DNA from 4 places in the Shewanella aestuarii genome. Region 3 is predicted to be linked to each of the others. Evidence: predicted binding sites of a transcription regulator. Region 3 holds the regulator's gene; each other region holds the start of a gene.
The links. The regulator FliA, encoded in region 3, starts transcription of late flagellar genes. The targets are predictions, from matches to a motif close to CTAAAGNTNNNNNNNNNNNNGCCGATA.
Positions count from the first base shown of each region.

Region 1: a site for FliA is predicted at 2,146-2,172, ahead of HBH39_RS02775 (cytoplasmic protein). Genes of this name have one in related genera too.
Region 2: a site for FliA is predicted at 2,189-2,215, ahead of HBH39_RS07250 (flagellar protein MotY). Genes of this name have one in related genera too.
Region 4: a site for FliA is predicted at 860-886, ahead of HBH39_RS08470 (VC2046/SO_2500 family protein). Genes of this name have one in related genera too.

Region 1 covers NZ_CP050313.1:588,084-591,616, reverse strand. Annotated here, with positions in the region: gene HBH39_RS02790 (hypothetical protein) at 1-203, opposite strand, end outside; gene rlmC (23S rRNA (uracil(747)-C(5))-methyltransferase RlmC) at 464-1,600, opposite strand; gene HBH39_RS02780 (MarR family winged helix-turn-helix transcriptional regulator) at 1,590-2,048, opposite strand; gene HBH39_RS02775 (cytoplasmic protein) at 2,218-2,409, shown strand; gene HBH39_RS02770 (lysozyme inhibitor LprI family protein) at 2,484-3,005, shown strand; gene HBH39_RS02765 (aromatic amino acid transport family protein) at 3,423-3,533, shown strand, end outside.
Region 2 covers NZ_CP050313.1:1,595,593-1,599,125, forward strand. Annotated here, with positions in the region: gene HBH39_RS07235 (Na+/H+ antiporter family protein) at 1-373, opposite strand, end outside; gene HBH39_RS07240 (peroxiredoxin) at 682-1,287, shown strand; gene rnt (ribonuclease T) at 1,367-2,050, opposite strand; gene HBH39_RS07250 (flagellar protein MotY) at 2,248-3,117, shown strand.
Region 3 covers NZ_CP050313.1:1,160,848-1,164,380, reverse strand. Annotated here, with positions in the region: gene HBH39_RS05380 (protein phosphatase CheZ) at 1-366, opposite strand, end outside; gene cheY (chemotaxis response regulator CheY) at 380-763, opposite strand; gene HBH39_RS05370 (RNA polymerase sigma factor FliA) at 807-1,526, opposite strand; gene HBH39_RS05365 (MinD/ParA family protein) at 1,519-2,400, opposite strand; gene flhF (flagellar biosynthesis protein FlhF) at 2,405-3,533, opposite strand, start outside.
Region 4 covers NZ_CP050313.1:1,867,763-1,871,295, reverse strand. Annotated here, with positions in the region: gene HBH39_RS08475 (DUF406 family protein) at 1-175, opposite strand, end outside; gene HBH39_RS08470 (VC2046/SO_2500 family protein) at 328-825, opposite strand; tRNA gene HBH39_RS08465 (tRNA-Tyr) at 951-1,035, shown strand; tRNA gene HBH39_RS08460 (tRNA-Tyr) at 1,125-1,209, shown strand; tRNA gene HBH39_RS08455 (tRNA-Tyr) at 1,238-1,322, shown strand; gene HBH39_RS08450 (PLP-dependent cysteine synthase family protein) at 1,493-2,566, shown strand; gene queE (7-carboxy-7-deazaguanine synthase QueE) at 2,563-3,231, opposite strand; gene queC (7-cyano-7-deazaguanine synthase QueC) at 3,475-3,533, shown strand, end outside.

The sequences.
Region 1 (3,533 bases), 570 kb from region 3:
TTACTGCAATCATCAAATATATCCCCCCACAATACATATACCGCTTCTAAGTTATCGATGACCTCATAGTCCCTGTTAGCCTTCTTTTCATAACAGTAGTTTTGATAGTCCTTGTTGAGCTTTAGGAAGCCATACCATAAAGCAAAATATTGTAGGGCCTCTTTAAGAGGATCAACCTTGTTTGAGACTTTAGCTTTACTCATAGTAATATCCAACTAATCGCACGCCCAACTCAACTACACATATAAACATCAAAAAACTGTATTTATGCGATAACCTATTGCGATTTCTGACGTAGGGGTTTGATCATTTTACCCTAGGGCCGCCAAAGCTAATTAAACCTAGGACTAAAAATCGACTAAATATCTGCCACATAAAGAACTTCCATATTATTAAATCTTGGATAATTTATGACACAATTATGACCAAAGAATGACACCACATCTGGTAATGCTATGTGCACTTACTTCATTCTTTCTAACATCACTAGCACTTCATAGTGATCCGTGTGCGGAAACATATCAAACAACTGCGCTTTGGTAATGTGATAGCCTTGGATCATTTGTAAATCTTTGACTAACGACACAGGATTACAGCTCGAATAAATAATCGCTTTTGGTGCAAACTCACTTAGTGACTGACAAAGTGACTGCCCAATCCCACGGCGTGGCGGATTAACAATGATTAAATCAGGTTTATTTGGATCTTGATCGTTTTTAGCAAAACTTGATGAATCTAAAGCGCTAAAGCTAACCTTAGTTAAGCCCATTTTATCAGCCGACATCTTGGCGCATTCAATGGCTTCAGCTTCAATTTCAATACCTGTCAATTTGATTGACTCATTAGCACAATGCAGCCCAAAACCACCCACACCACAAAATAAATCCCAAATATGGTTTGGCTTAAATTCAGCAACCCATTCTCTTGCGGTTTGATAAAGATTTGCCGCCACTTTAGGGTTTGTTTGAAAAAAGCTTTTTGGCCTTATATATAACGGCACATCATTCAATTTATCTTCAAGGCGAGTTTGCTCGGTTAGAAAGATTTCTTGCTCACCTTCTAAAATCGCCATATGTACCGGTTGGATATTTACCGACACTAGGCTAATTTTCGGAAATTCAGCCTGCAACTTAGGAAGCTCACGCTTGATTCGGTCGATGGCTTGTTCGCTTTTTAACACAAAACGCAACATAAACTCACCGGCGGCATAGCTGCGAGTAAGTAAAATAAATTTAAGCTCACCTTTTTGCTTATCAACCCGATAAGGTGGAATGCCAGCTTGCTGAACAAACAGCTGTAATCGATGTAATAAAGCCTGCATATCCGATGGATACAAAGGGCAATCACATAAACTAACTGCATCTCCCTGTGGCGAAACTATACCTAAAATAGGTTGGTGAGCCGCACCTAACACCACCATTTTGGCTTTATTTCTAAAACCGTTTTCCTCACTGGCTATTGCAGGTAACCACTGTTTAACCGTTAGCGGTGCAAAGTAATCCTGCAACTTTGCCATTTTTTTCGCCAGCTGTGTTGCCATAGGTGTTTGAATATCTTGGCAAGAACGGCATTGACCACCTTCAAAAAAATTACATTTCACAGCTTGATGCCTTATCCGAGTTCAATACTTTTAAAGCGTTATCACATAGCACCTTTAATTGTTGCAGTTGCTCCAGTTCACCACCGACTTTACAACGCATCATCTCTGGAATTGCCTGCGCCTGCTGTCTTAAGGCTTTCCCTTGCTCGGTTAAATGCAGTACACGCACACGCTCATCAATGTCACTGCGGCCACGAATAACAAGTTGTTTTGCTTCGAGGCGTTTTAATAACGGGGTTAATGTACCTGAGTCTAAATGCAGTTTTTCACCTAGGGTTTTCACACTGATGCCAGATTCCGCCCATAACACCAACATGGCTAAATATTGTGGATAGGTTAAACAAAGCTCATCTAACAAAGGGCGATAAGCACGGATCATCGCATTTGTTACACTATATAAAGAAAAACACACTTGATTTTCAAGCGCTAATGGATCACGAGTTGGCATGTAAAATCTCACTTAACGATATTAAATCGAATATATCATAGTTTAATTGCGCACAATCTTTGCTATTTTATTTGATACACATTGAAACACCAACTAACTTTAGAATTCAGATTATTAGCCGATAAGACAATGAAAGCTTTTATGCAGTCCACCAAATAGAGAGAAAATTATGTCAATTTCAGTTAATGCCCCAAGCAATATGCCAACCTCGATTGATTCAGCAAGTAGTTTAAAAGTTGCTGTAATGGCAAAAAATCAGCAAAAAGTTGAGGGTCAAATGGCATTACAACTTATCGAAGCTGCCACCCCACCAGCACAACCAATTGGTAATACTGGTCATAACATCAACACTAAAGCTTAACTGCTCCACGATGAAAATGAAGGCTTAGCTGGGGCTTACTAGCCTCATAGACGAACTTGGTAATGGGACATAAAATGAAGCCACTGCTCTCTCCAAGCTTAACCATAGTGACGCTAAGCCTGTCACCATACCTTTTCGCCGCTTCACCAACATTTGATTGTGCCAAGGCACAAGGAGAAGTCGAGCAGTTAATTTGTCAATCTGATGAGCTAAGTCAGTTAGATCAGCAATTATTGCCTTTATATCGACAAGTCTTGTCTCTCCTTGATGAACAAGATGCAAAAGTATTCAAAGCGAAGCAACGCGGCTGGATAAAAGGTCGAAATGACTGCTGGAAAGCTAATGATAAAAACCAATGCATACAATATGAATATCAAATAAGGCTAACAGAGCTACAAATTGCTTCAGCGAGCGTTGAGGTTCCTGCGAAAACCCTTTATCAGTGTGCAGATCAACGCCTTATAACAGCTTACTTTTATAACAACACCGCCATTGCAGCTGTCGTATTTACTGTTAGTGGGCCACAATTAACACCAACTCAACCACATTTAGGTTTAATAGTACCATCGGCTTCAGGCGCTAAGTATCAAGCATAAAACATCAGCTTATGGACGCACCAACAACAGGCGATGCTTGAAGTATTTGGTCAAGCATCAATGGAATGTGAATTACTAAAACGACATCCTGATACTAAGTAACATATACACCTAAACTATGCAGCTTAAGTTCCGCAATAACCAATGGCATAACAGCGATTAACATAGCGTTAGGTGACGCCCCCTCTTAATCATTCAATCTCAACAACAAAACGCAACAATGATAGACTGCAAAATTCGTTGTAACAACGTATCATTACACTATTGCAAATAAGCCGTTCAATAATCATGTATGACATGTTATGTAATTGTTTATAAACAGCGCTAAAAGCCCTTAAAAGACTAAGTTTCTTGCTTGGATGATTGCGCTTCTGCTACTGTCTTTGGCAATTAAAACAATAAAGCTTGGGACATGTTGTGAATTTTAAAACTATTGGATCTATTTCCATCGTTGCCGGAACGGCAATTGGTGGAGGCATGCTGGCACTTCCGCTGGCAACCGCTGCGCTAGGAATGATTCCTGCACTG
Region 2 (3,533 bases), 430 kb from region 3:
ACGCGATATGAATCGGTAAAATATTTTGTGATGAAATTGCCATTGCCAAAATTGCAACTAATATCATCCATCTAACAACTTGAGTATTGGTGCTATTTGGTTCTTTACCCAACTTTTTGATAATTGAGTTTGATATTAGTGTTGTTAGCCCTGAGTGTGATAAGGCTGCAGCAAACGCACCTAATAATGCGTAACTTAGGGCAATTTGAGCGCCTCCACCTAAGCCATCATTAAACGCTTTGATGGTTTCAGTTATATCTAAGCCACCGACTAAACCAGCAACTAAAGCACTAATGGTTAAGGCAATAACAACATTAATTCGGGCAAAACTTAATGCGAGCATTAGGCACACCGCAATCACAACAGCATTCATTACAATTCATTCTTTTATATGATAAACGCATATTTATGACGCTTATTAGCGGCGTTGTCCAGCAGCATAGCGATTTTTTGGTTATTTTTACTGAGATACTATTTGTTTGTAAAAGCAGATTAAGTAGCTTGTATCGGATTTTGTAGTGCAAATGTAACATAACCCCAGTAACAGCATGGTTGTGATGTTGGCTTTTTCAGCATGTAAAACAAAATTCATTGAAAACTGCTTATCGGCAGAGCAAATAAGAGGTAAGGTATAGCGCAAGCCCTTGGGATTTTTAATAAAGCCATTAATGGAGATATAAAATGAGCGTATTAGTAGGCCGTCCAGCCCCTGATTTTACAGCAGCTGCAGTATTAGGTTCAGGTGAAATTGTAGATAGTTTCAACCTTGCAACAGCAATTAAAGGTAAGCCAGCTGTTATCTTTTTCTATCCTTTAGATTTTACTTTCGTATGTCCATCAGAGCTTATTGCTTTTGATCACCGTATGGAAGAGTTCACCAAACGTGGTGTAGAAGTAATTGGTGTGTCAATTGACTCGCAGTTCACTCACAATGCATGGCGTAACACCCCTGTAGATAAAGGTGGTATTGGCCAAGTTAAGTACACTTTGGTTGCTGACGTAAAACACGAAATTTGTAAAGCTTATGATGTTGAGCATCCAGAAGCTGGTGTTGCTTTCCGTGGTTCATTCTTAGTAGACAAAGAAGGCCAAGTACGTCACCAAGTGGTTAACGATTTACCATTAGGCCGTAATGTTGATGAAATGATCCGTATGATTGACGCACTTCAATTCCATGAAGAGCACGGTGAAGTTTGTCCGGCTGGTTGGTCAAAAGGCGATGAAGGTATGACTGCAAGCACTGAAGGTGTTGCTGCTTACTTAAAAGACAATTCTGACAAACTATAATCAGTTTGTTTGATGTTTAAAAAGCTGCCTAGGCAGCTTTTTTGTTTTCTATATCAATCAGCCTAATACAGATTTTTAGTTAGTCTTCACTGTCTTGTTTATCTTCTTCAGCTTGTTGATCATTTTCTGGCGTGGCAAGTGGCCAGCCACCTAAATCTTTCCAGCGATTAACAATATGGCAAAATAACTCTGCCGTCCGCTCTGTATCGTACAAAGCGGAATGAGCCTCTTTGCTATCAAAATCGATTCCGGCCATCTTACACGCTTTTGCCAGTACTGTATGACCTATGGCTAAACCGGCAAGAGATGCAGTATCAAAGCTAGCAAAAGGGTGAAATGGAGAACGTTTAAGACTGTTACGCTCGATAGCCTGATTGACAAAGCCTAAGTCGAATGCGGCATTGTGAGCCACAATAATGCTGCGATGACAATCAGCAGCTTTTTGGGCTTTTTTAACTTCTTTGAATATTTCTAAAAAAGCTGATTTTTCATCCACCGCGCCTCGAAGAGGATTGGTTGGATCTATGCCATTAAAAGCTAACGCTTCAGGCTCAAGATTAGCACCTTCAAATGGGTCAATATGATAATGCAGCGTTTTGTCTAAGCTGATATAGCCTTGTTCATCCATTTTTAACATGGTGACTGCAATTTCAAGCAAGGCATCGGTTTTAGCGTTAAAGCCTGCTGTTTCAACATCTATCACCACCGGGAAATAACCGCGGAAACGATGCTTAAATTTATTGCTGTCGCAAATGTCACTCATGTAAATTCTTACCCTTTTATAACTGGTTCTATGGATGAACGTGTCATCGACTGATGATGCTACCGCTGTTAGGTGGGGTATTATGCTTAAACTCAGCCTGAGTGTCATGTTTGATGTCGATTTTTGTTGAACTTTGTACTTTAGAAATAAAAATATGCGCCGATAAAGAGAGTGTAACGACAATGTAAGGTGACATTATGTGGCAAAAATTACTTTTATTATCTAGCTTGTGTATCAGTGCGTCTGCCAGCGCTGATCTGCGCCATTATGTTGCCTCTTTAGAAAACTCGGCATGGCGAATTGGTGAAAACAACCCGATAGAGTGTCGTTTAGAACACGATATTCCTGAATACGGTAAGGCGATTTTTTCAAGTAAAGCAGGCAAAGATACCAATTTATTGTTTACTTTAGATATGTGGCAAAAACCCGATGCCGTAACCGATGCGACTTTGATTAGCCGCGCTCCATCATGGCGCCCCGGTGATGCCGCGAAATCAATTACTTCGCTAAAATATCAAAAGCAGTTCAATGGTGAAGTACCTAAAAAAGCGGCTTGGGCCATGCTAAATGAGCTAAGCCAAGGTCGTGAACCAACTTTTTATTATGCTGATTGGTATAACCGCGACAGTAAAGTGGCTGTTGGTATTTCAGCGGCAAACTTTGCTAGTAAATACCGAGATTTTCGTTCATGTTTGGCTAATTTATTACCTTATAGTTTTGATGATATTGCCTTTACCGTATTAAACTACCAAGAAGGTGGCATAGAGTTAACGCGATTTTCAAAATATCAGCTTAAAAAGGTGCAAGAATACTTATCCTACGATCCTGATGTAGAGCTAGTGCTTGTCGATGCTTATACAGACAGTTTTGGTGGGCGAAGTATCAATCAACGCGTATCTGAAAAACGCGCTGACTCAGTAAAAGATCTATTGATTGCCAGTGGCATTTCTCAGGATCGGATTATTACTGAAGGTCATGGCGAAAAGCGTCACGTAACAGGTAATGATCTAGAGGCTGAACGTCAGACTAACCGTCGTGTAGTGATAAAAATTACTAAACCCATCTAAACGGTTTTTTATATGAAACTATCAAGGCCTGAATTTCTTCAGGTCTTTTTTGTTGCGGAAAAAGATAAAAAAAACCCACTCAAACCGAGTGGGCTAAATAATTTGCAATCAACAAATTGAAGGAAGGAAGTCAAGCATACGAACTATGGATAAATTGATGTTTCACAAACACCAACTTGAAGTTCATTGTTTTCTACATCAAGTGATGTATCTCGAAAACAAGGCTATAGTAGATTGAATGCTCTAATTGAACAAGCTAGAAAAATTTTACCTTTCCATTAGTAAAACTAATCTATATATAAGGTTTGATTTAGTGATTAGCCTTCATTATTGACTGACAATAAAGACTTTTGGTATTAAAGTGGGTTAAAGGGTGCATATTTATTCGGATAAGTTGCATTGCTGCTAATGTCAAT
Region 3 (3,533 bases):
CCACATAGGTGTAACTGACTGTATATTACTGATTATTGTATCGGCCAAAGGTAGACATTCTTCAACTGCATCCATTGTTTTATTTGCAGCTTGTTCAGTCATATCAATAACGTAGTTTAATCTTTCTTTAGCGTCCGGTATTTCAGTCGTCGCCAATTCAGTTAAACGGTTATCCAATTGGAAGTCTTGCAGAGCATTGTGAAGTTGGCGAGTTAATTTACCCACTTCTTCAAATAATTCTCGCTGTAATGGTGTAGCGAGCTCTCTAACGACTTCATCAGCTTTTTCTTGCTCTCCCGCACTAAGCAGTTCAACAAGTTGCTGGGCCTGTTCGAGAGAGATTAATCCCGATGTTGATGCCGGCATAACTTATCCTTGCTTAAGCGAGACGTTCAAAAATCTTGTCTAACTTCTCTTTTAGGGTAGCTGCAGTAAAAGGTTTGACAACATAACCGTTTACACCAGCTTGCGCCGCAGCAATAATCTGCTCACGTTTAGCTTCAGCAGTTACCATTAACACGGGTAAATGCTTTAATGAATCGTCAGCTCTTATGGCTTTTAATAAGTCGATGCCTTGCATACCTGGCATGTTCCAATCTGTTACAACAAAGTCAAAATCGCCTTTTTGCAACATAGGTAGGGCTGTTGAGCCATCGTCTGCTTCTTGGGTATTGTTAAAGCCCAAGTCTCGCAACAAGTTCTTGATGATACGTCTCATTGTTGAAAAATCGTCAACAATGAGAATCTTCATATTCTTGTCCAAGGTTTCCTCCGGTGAGCTGATACTCTAGTGCTCTAATTAATAATTATTGTTGTGTCCAATGCTTGAGCTTGCCTTTCAATCTGAGCATAGCCTGACTTAATATCTGGCTAACCCTCGATTCGCTGACATCAAGAACTGCACCAATTTCTTTTAAGTTTAATGCTTCGTCATAATACAACGAAAGCACTAATGCATCTCTTTCTGGCAATGTTTTAATTGCTTCAACCATTGCGGATTGGAATTGAGTCTCAGCTAAAGATTCAAATGTTTCGTCTGGTGTATCACCTTCCGTGACTAGCACATCTTGAGAAACGCCTAAATCTTCTATGCCTATGATTTTCCCAACAGAAACATCATTTAAAATATGATGGTACTCATTGAGCGACATATCAAGTTTTTCTGCAATTTCTGTATCACGGGCATCTCGGCCAAGCTCTTGCTCTAACTCATCAATCACTTGTGCAACTCGACGATGATTACGATGTACTGATCGAGGCACCCAATCACCACGGCGTATTTCATCAATCATAGCACCTCGGATGCGGATGCCTGCAAAGGTTTCAAATTTTGCTCCTTTGCTGCCGTCAAATTTTGACGATGCCTCCAATAAACCAATCATGCCTGACTGCAACAAGTCATCGAGTTGCACCGATGCAGGCAATCGAGCCAGCATATGATGGGCAATTCTCTTTACCAGCGGAGCATACTGTTCAACAACGGATGTTTTATTATCGAACTGAGTATACGCTGCGGCTTTATTCACTCGCTCTACCCTCTTGTGTTTCTTTACGTTGCACTAGGCGCTCAACAAAAAACTCAAGGTGTCCACCAGGCTGCTGTGGAACCGGCCAACTCATAATTTTATTTGCTAATCCATGGTAAGCGATGGCGGAAGGCGATTTAGGAAAAGCTTCCACTACCAATTTTTGCTTACGTACTGATTTTCTTAAATTTTCATCAAATGGCACTGTTGCAACAAGTTCAAGTGCAACATCAAGAAATCTGTCAGTCACTTTACTGAGTTTAGCAAACAATTCCATACCTTCGCGCAAACTTCGCACCATATTTGCAACTATTTTGAAGTGGAACACCCCATGCTCACGACTTAAGATTTTTATCAGTGCATATGCGTCAGTTATTGAGGTGGGTTCATCACACACCACAATCAAGACATCTTGCGATGCGCGTGAAAAACTTAACACCATATCAGAGATACCTGCAGCGGTATCAACAATTAAAATGTCAAATTGAGTGCGCATTTCACTGAAGGCTCGAATTAAGCCAGCATGTTGAGCTTGCGTTAACTCAACCATTGCTTGTGTGCCAGATGTGGCAGGCACAATACCAATACCTTTAGGGCCGCGAACAATAATGTCGTCTAATTCTGCATCACCAGATAACACGTGAGATAAATTTTTCTCAGCGCGAATACCTAGCATGACATCAACGTTAGCTAGGCCTAAGTCGGCATCTAACACCAACACTCGCTTACCTTTTTCTGCTAACGCTACGGCAGTGTTTATCGACACACTGGTTTTACCGACCCCGCCTTTACCACCGGATACGGCAATTACTTTAACTTTTTCGTTATTAGGTTGATTCATCATACGTAAACCACTTGCTTGATCACGGGTCATATTATTACTCGAATGCATAAGCCATATCATTGGACCATGCCGCTGCGTCTTGAGACATTGGTTGTTCGGTTTCATTTAAAGCGGCTAACGCTTGCTTAGCCAAAGCTAAGGTATCTGCGACTTTCATGTCTTCTGGAACACGTTGGCCATCAGTAACATAGCTTAATGGTAACTCATTTTGAATCAGAACGCTCAGCGCTCCTGCAATCGATACTGATTCATCTAATTTTGTTAAAATCGCACCGGATAATGGGATGCGTTTAAAATGTTCAACAGCATCTTGTAAAACGCGACGCTGGCCAGTTGCCGACATCACTAAATAACTACGAATAGGAATTCGACTATTTGCCGTTAAATTATCAAGTTGTTGATATAAGCGCATATCACGCTGCCCCATACCGGCGGTATCAATTAACACGAGTTTACGATTTCTAAACTGGTATAAAATTTGTTCAAGTTCTGCAAGATCATGTGCTTGCTTAACGGGGCACCCCATTATTTTGCCATAAGTTGCTAATTGCTCATAGGCTCCAATGCGATAATGATCGGTAGTAATTAACGCAACCTGCTCTGCGCCATGATGAGCGGCAAAGCGGGCGGCAATTTTAGCTAACGATGTTGTTTTACCAACACCTGTTGGCCCCACAAACGCCACCACGCCGCCGCGTTTTACGATATCGTCACCTTGATTATCAAGTAAATTGGCTAAACTTTGCGGCAACGAACGCACTAAATCTGCTGGTGTATAATGTTGACTTAACCCTGCTAACTTAGCTGCTACTGGCGCAGAAAACTCTGCTGCAAGTAATTTACTTTCAAGCATAGCACCCACAGGGTCTTTGCGTTTTTTTTGGTCATTCATCAAAGATGATACTTGGTGAGTGAGTAAGCTGCGTAACGATGCCATTTCCTCACGTAACTCATTAATTTCAGCTGATTGTGCTTTATTACTTTTTACAGGCTTATCAAATACAGCTTGCTGGAATTGAGGTTTTGGTGTTTTACCTTCTTTAGCCCCTTGGAGTTGGCGAGCCCACTCTGGTAAATCGGGCTCATCAGATTGAGGCTGTAACTGTTGGCTCAAGCGGCTTTGTTGTTTTTCTAATAGTGCTTGTAAAGAATCAGCAACCGGT
Region 4 (3,533 bases), 710 kb from region 3:
GATTTTTGGCTTTTTCAACCACTAGTTGCGCTTCTTTTTCAGCATTTTCACCGTTAAAAATTAAATTTAGCACATTATCATTTTCATCAATTACCGCACCAATATCAACAAAGCTACCACAGTCGGTGCATGTATCATTTACGTTATCTTGCTGTTTTTTAATAGTATCGATCATTGGATGCCCCTATTTAATAGTTAACACTAAAAATTAAAAAATATTACATCAAGTAATGCAGGTAAGGATAATACTCATCCATATTAGATCAATATAAAGATACAAACTTAAGCTTTGGTCACAGAAAAAGTGATTTAAATCTCAAAAATGGGTTACGCCTCAATTCTTATCATGGTATTGCTGATTTGCCGTTGTCGTTCAAGTTGTTCGATAAAGTGCATATCTTCTTCAAAAGTTATTGATTGCAGGTCATTTTGATATTTTTGTTGAGTTAAGTAACTTGCATTCGCTAAAACTTGGGCAATTTCATCACTATGCTTGCCTCTTATGACTAAGGCCTCAGGGGTTAAACATTGCTGAAGTTGAAATTGACGTAAACTCTGCTGTCTATATATTGTCGAATTATCAATATGTTTCATATCTGTTGATAAATCATCACATAATTTTTGTTGCTGCGGTAACTCAAATTTTTTGTATAACTTTTGCTCAACATTTAGATCTTTATCAAATTGAAATTGCGCCATGTCTCTCGTATCAGCAGATAACATTGCTAACAACAAACCAAATTCACCACGACGATCATGTTCAATAGCCGAGTTTAATCGGCTACCTAACTGAAGCTCATTGGTTAATGGCGAAGCAATTTGCATAGAAAAACATCACTAAAATGATACGATGCTATTTTATCGACCAAACGCACTGAAACTTTACTAAAATATTTATATTTTGACTTTACATATAATAAGTTTCTGACTACTATGGCGACCGCAATTGAGGAGGGGTTCCCGAGTGGCCAAAGGGATCAGACTGTAAATCTGACGGCTCCGCCTTCGAAGGTTCGAATCCTTCTCCCTCCACCATTTGCACTACAATTTGTTAACTATTTTTTTAAAATAATTAGCGGCCAAAATTGTAGAAATTAGAAAAAGATAAAATGAAAGAAATTTGTGGAGGGGTTCCCGAGTGGCCAAAGGGATCAGACTGTAAATCTGACGGCTCCGCCTTCGAAGGTTCGAATCCTTCTCCCTCCACCATCTTTCGCTTCAATTTATCTTATATTGTGGAGGGGTTCCCGAGTGGCCAAAGGGATCAGACTGTAAATCTGACGGCTCCGCCTTCGAAGGTTCGAATCCTTCTCCCTCCACCATTTCTAATCCTCAAATCGATTTAGTTGCTCATTTTTAGCTTCATTCCAATTACGTATCCATTTATTTTCGTTTAATACCAAAATTTATATTTTTCTGGTTTATCCATACCTTTGTTTGTTGGCAATTTTTCATTATCATAAGCTTGATTAACAGCCTTTGAGAATGACTGATGACAACAAATTGGGTCAACCAAGCCATTTCTAAAATCAATGCTGATTATCAGCGCTCTGCTGATACGCATTTAATAAAGCTTGATTTACCAAAGCTTCATGGCATAGATATTTATTTAAAAGATGAAAGCACTCACCCGACTGGAAGTTTAAAGCATCGCTTAGCACGTTCTTTATTTTTGTATGCATTGTGTAATGGTTGGATAAATCAAGACACGCCTATTATTGAGTCATCATCTGGCAGCACGGCCGTATCTGAAGCTTATTTTGCTCGTTTAATCGGCTTGCCATTTATTGCTGTTATGCCAAAGTCGACAGCGAAAAAGAAAATACAACAAATCGAGTTTTATGGTGGCAAATGCCACTTTGTTGAACAAAGCAGCCAGATTTATGCTGAATCAGAAAAACTTGCAAAAGCATTAAATGGTCATTATATGGATCAATTTACTTATGCAGAGCGTGCAACAGATTGGCGTGGCAATAATAATATTGCCGATTCAATTTTTATTCAGATGCAACATGAACCCCACCCTATTCCTACTTGGATTATTATGAGTCCAGGAACAGGAGGCACATCAGCGACGATCGGCCGATACATACGTTATCAGCAACTCAGCAGCAAGCTATGTGTGGTCGATCCTGAAAATTCAGTTTTTTATGATTATTTTGTTCATGGTGATAAATCAATAACTAGCTCAAATGGCAGTAAAATTGAGGGGATTGGTCGACCGCGTGTTGAACCGTCTTTTATCGCGGGCGTTGTCGACAAAATGCAAAAGGTACCTGATGCCGCATCTATTGCCACAATACAATGGCTAGAAACCCTTATAGGCCGTAAAACGGGTGCCTCAACGGGTACTAATTTATATGGCGCACTAACATTAGCTACTCAAATGCAACAACAAGGTCAAACTGGTTCAATTGTGACCTTGATTTGTGATGCAGGTGAACGCTATTTAGATACTTACTACAACCCACAATGGATACAAGCCAATATTGGTTGTTTCAAAGAATTTGAAACACAGTTACAAGGATTTAACCAAACAGGTGTGTTAGCCCCTTTAGCTTGTTAATCAATATTTAAATATTTATGGGTTTGAATTGACAGTCGCCAATTGCGTGCAATACAAGTTTTCATCGCCAGCTCGGTAGCGCGTGGCTTTTGGCTGATTGGCTGTAAGCAAATGGTTTTATTGCTGATATCAATACCTGTTATTAAGGTGTCTAATTCATCAATATGTTTTTGGGTGGCAATAGGATGTTTAATTTCATTCGCGCGATTTAATGCTTGATTTAAAATAGCATAACCACCTTTCATGTTAACCTTGGGTGATACTGTTACCCATACCTTTTCATGACAGAGTACTTCGAAGGTCCCCGAGGTTTCTATTTGCACACTAAAACCAGCATTAATAAGTTGCTCGGTGATTTCACTCAAATCATAAAGACACGGTTCTCCACCGGTGATCACTACATGATTTGCAGTAAAACCTTTATCTTTAAATGCTGCAATTAAACTTAAACCGTCATGATCAGCCCAGCGCCCAATTGTGCCATCAACAGCAATGACTTGTTCAGGTGTGACTTTGTTTTCTATTAAAACATCCCATGTTTGTTTGGTATCGCACCATGAACAGCCAACTGGACAACCTTGCAGACGCACAAATAATGCTGGCACACCGGTAAATGAGCCTTCACCTTGGATAGTTTCAAATACTTCATTGACTGGATATTTCATGTGACACCTAACTTTAAAATGGGGCGGCATTTATAGTGTATTTTGAGTTCAGGATCAACCATAGCATGACTAAAATGCCATTCGCTTTGCTATTGACGCTATGACTAAGATAAAATCAGTATAATTCACTAGAACTGTTGATCTTTTACTGTTGTTTTTACAGCAAGTTGTTGGCCATTTGGCCAATAAAGTTCATCAGTCTTTGATACCATATTAAATAAATCACTATCTGGGTTGTTATTCATGTCAGAAATATCTTCACCAACAAAAGCGTTAGTCGTATTCAGTGGCGGCCAAGACTC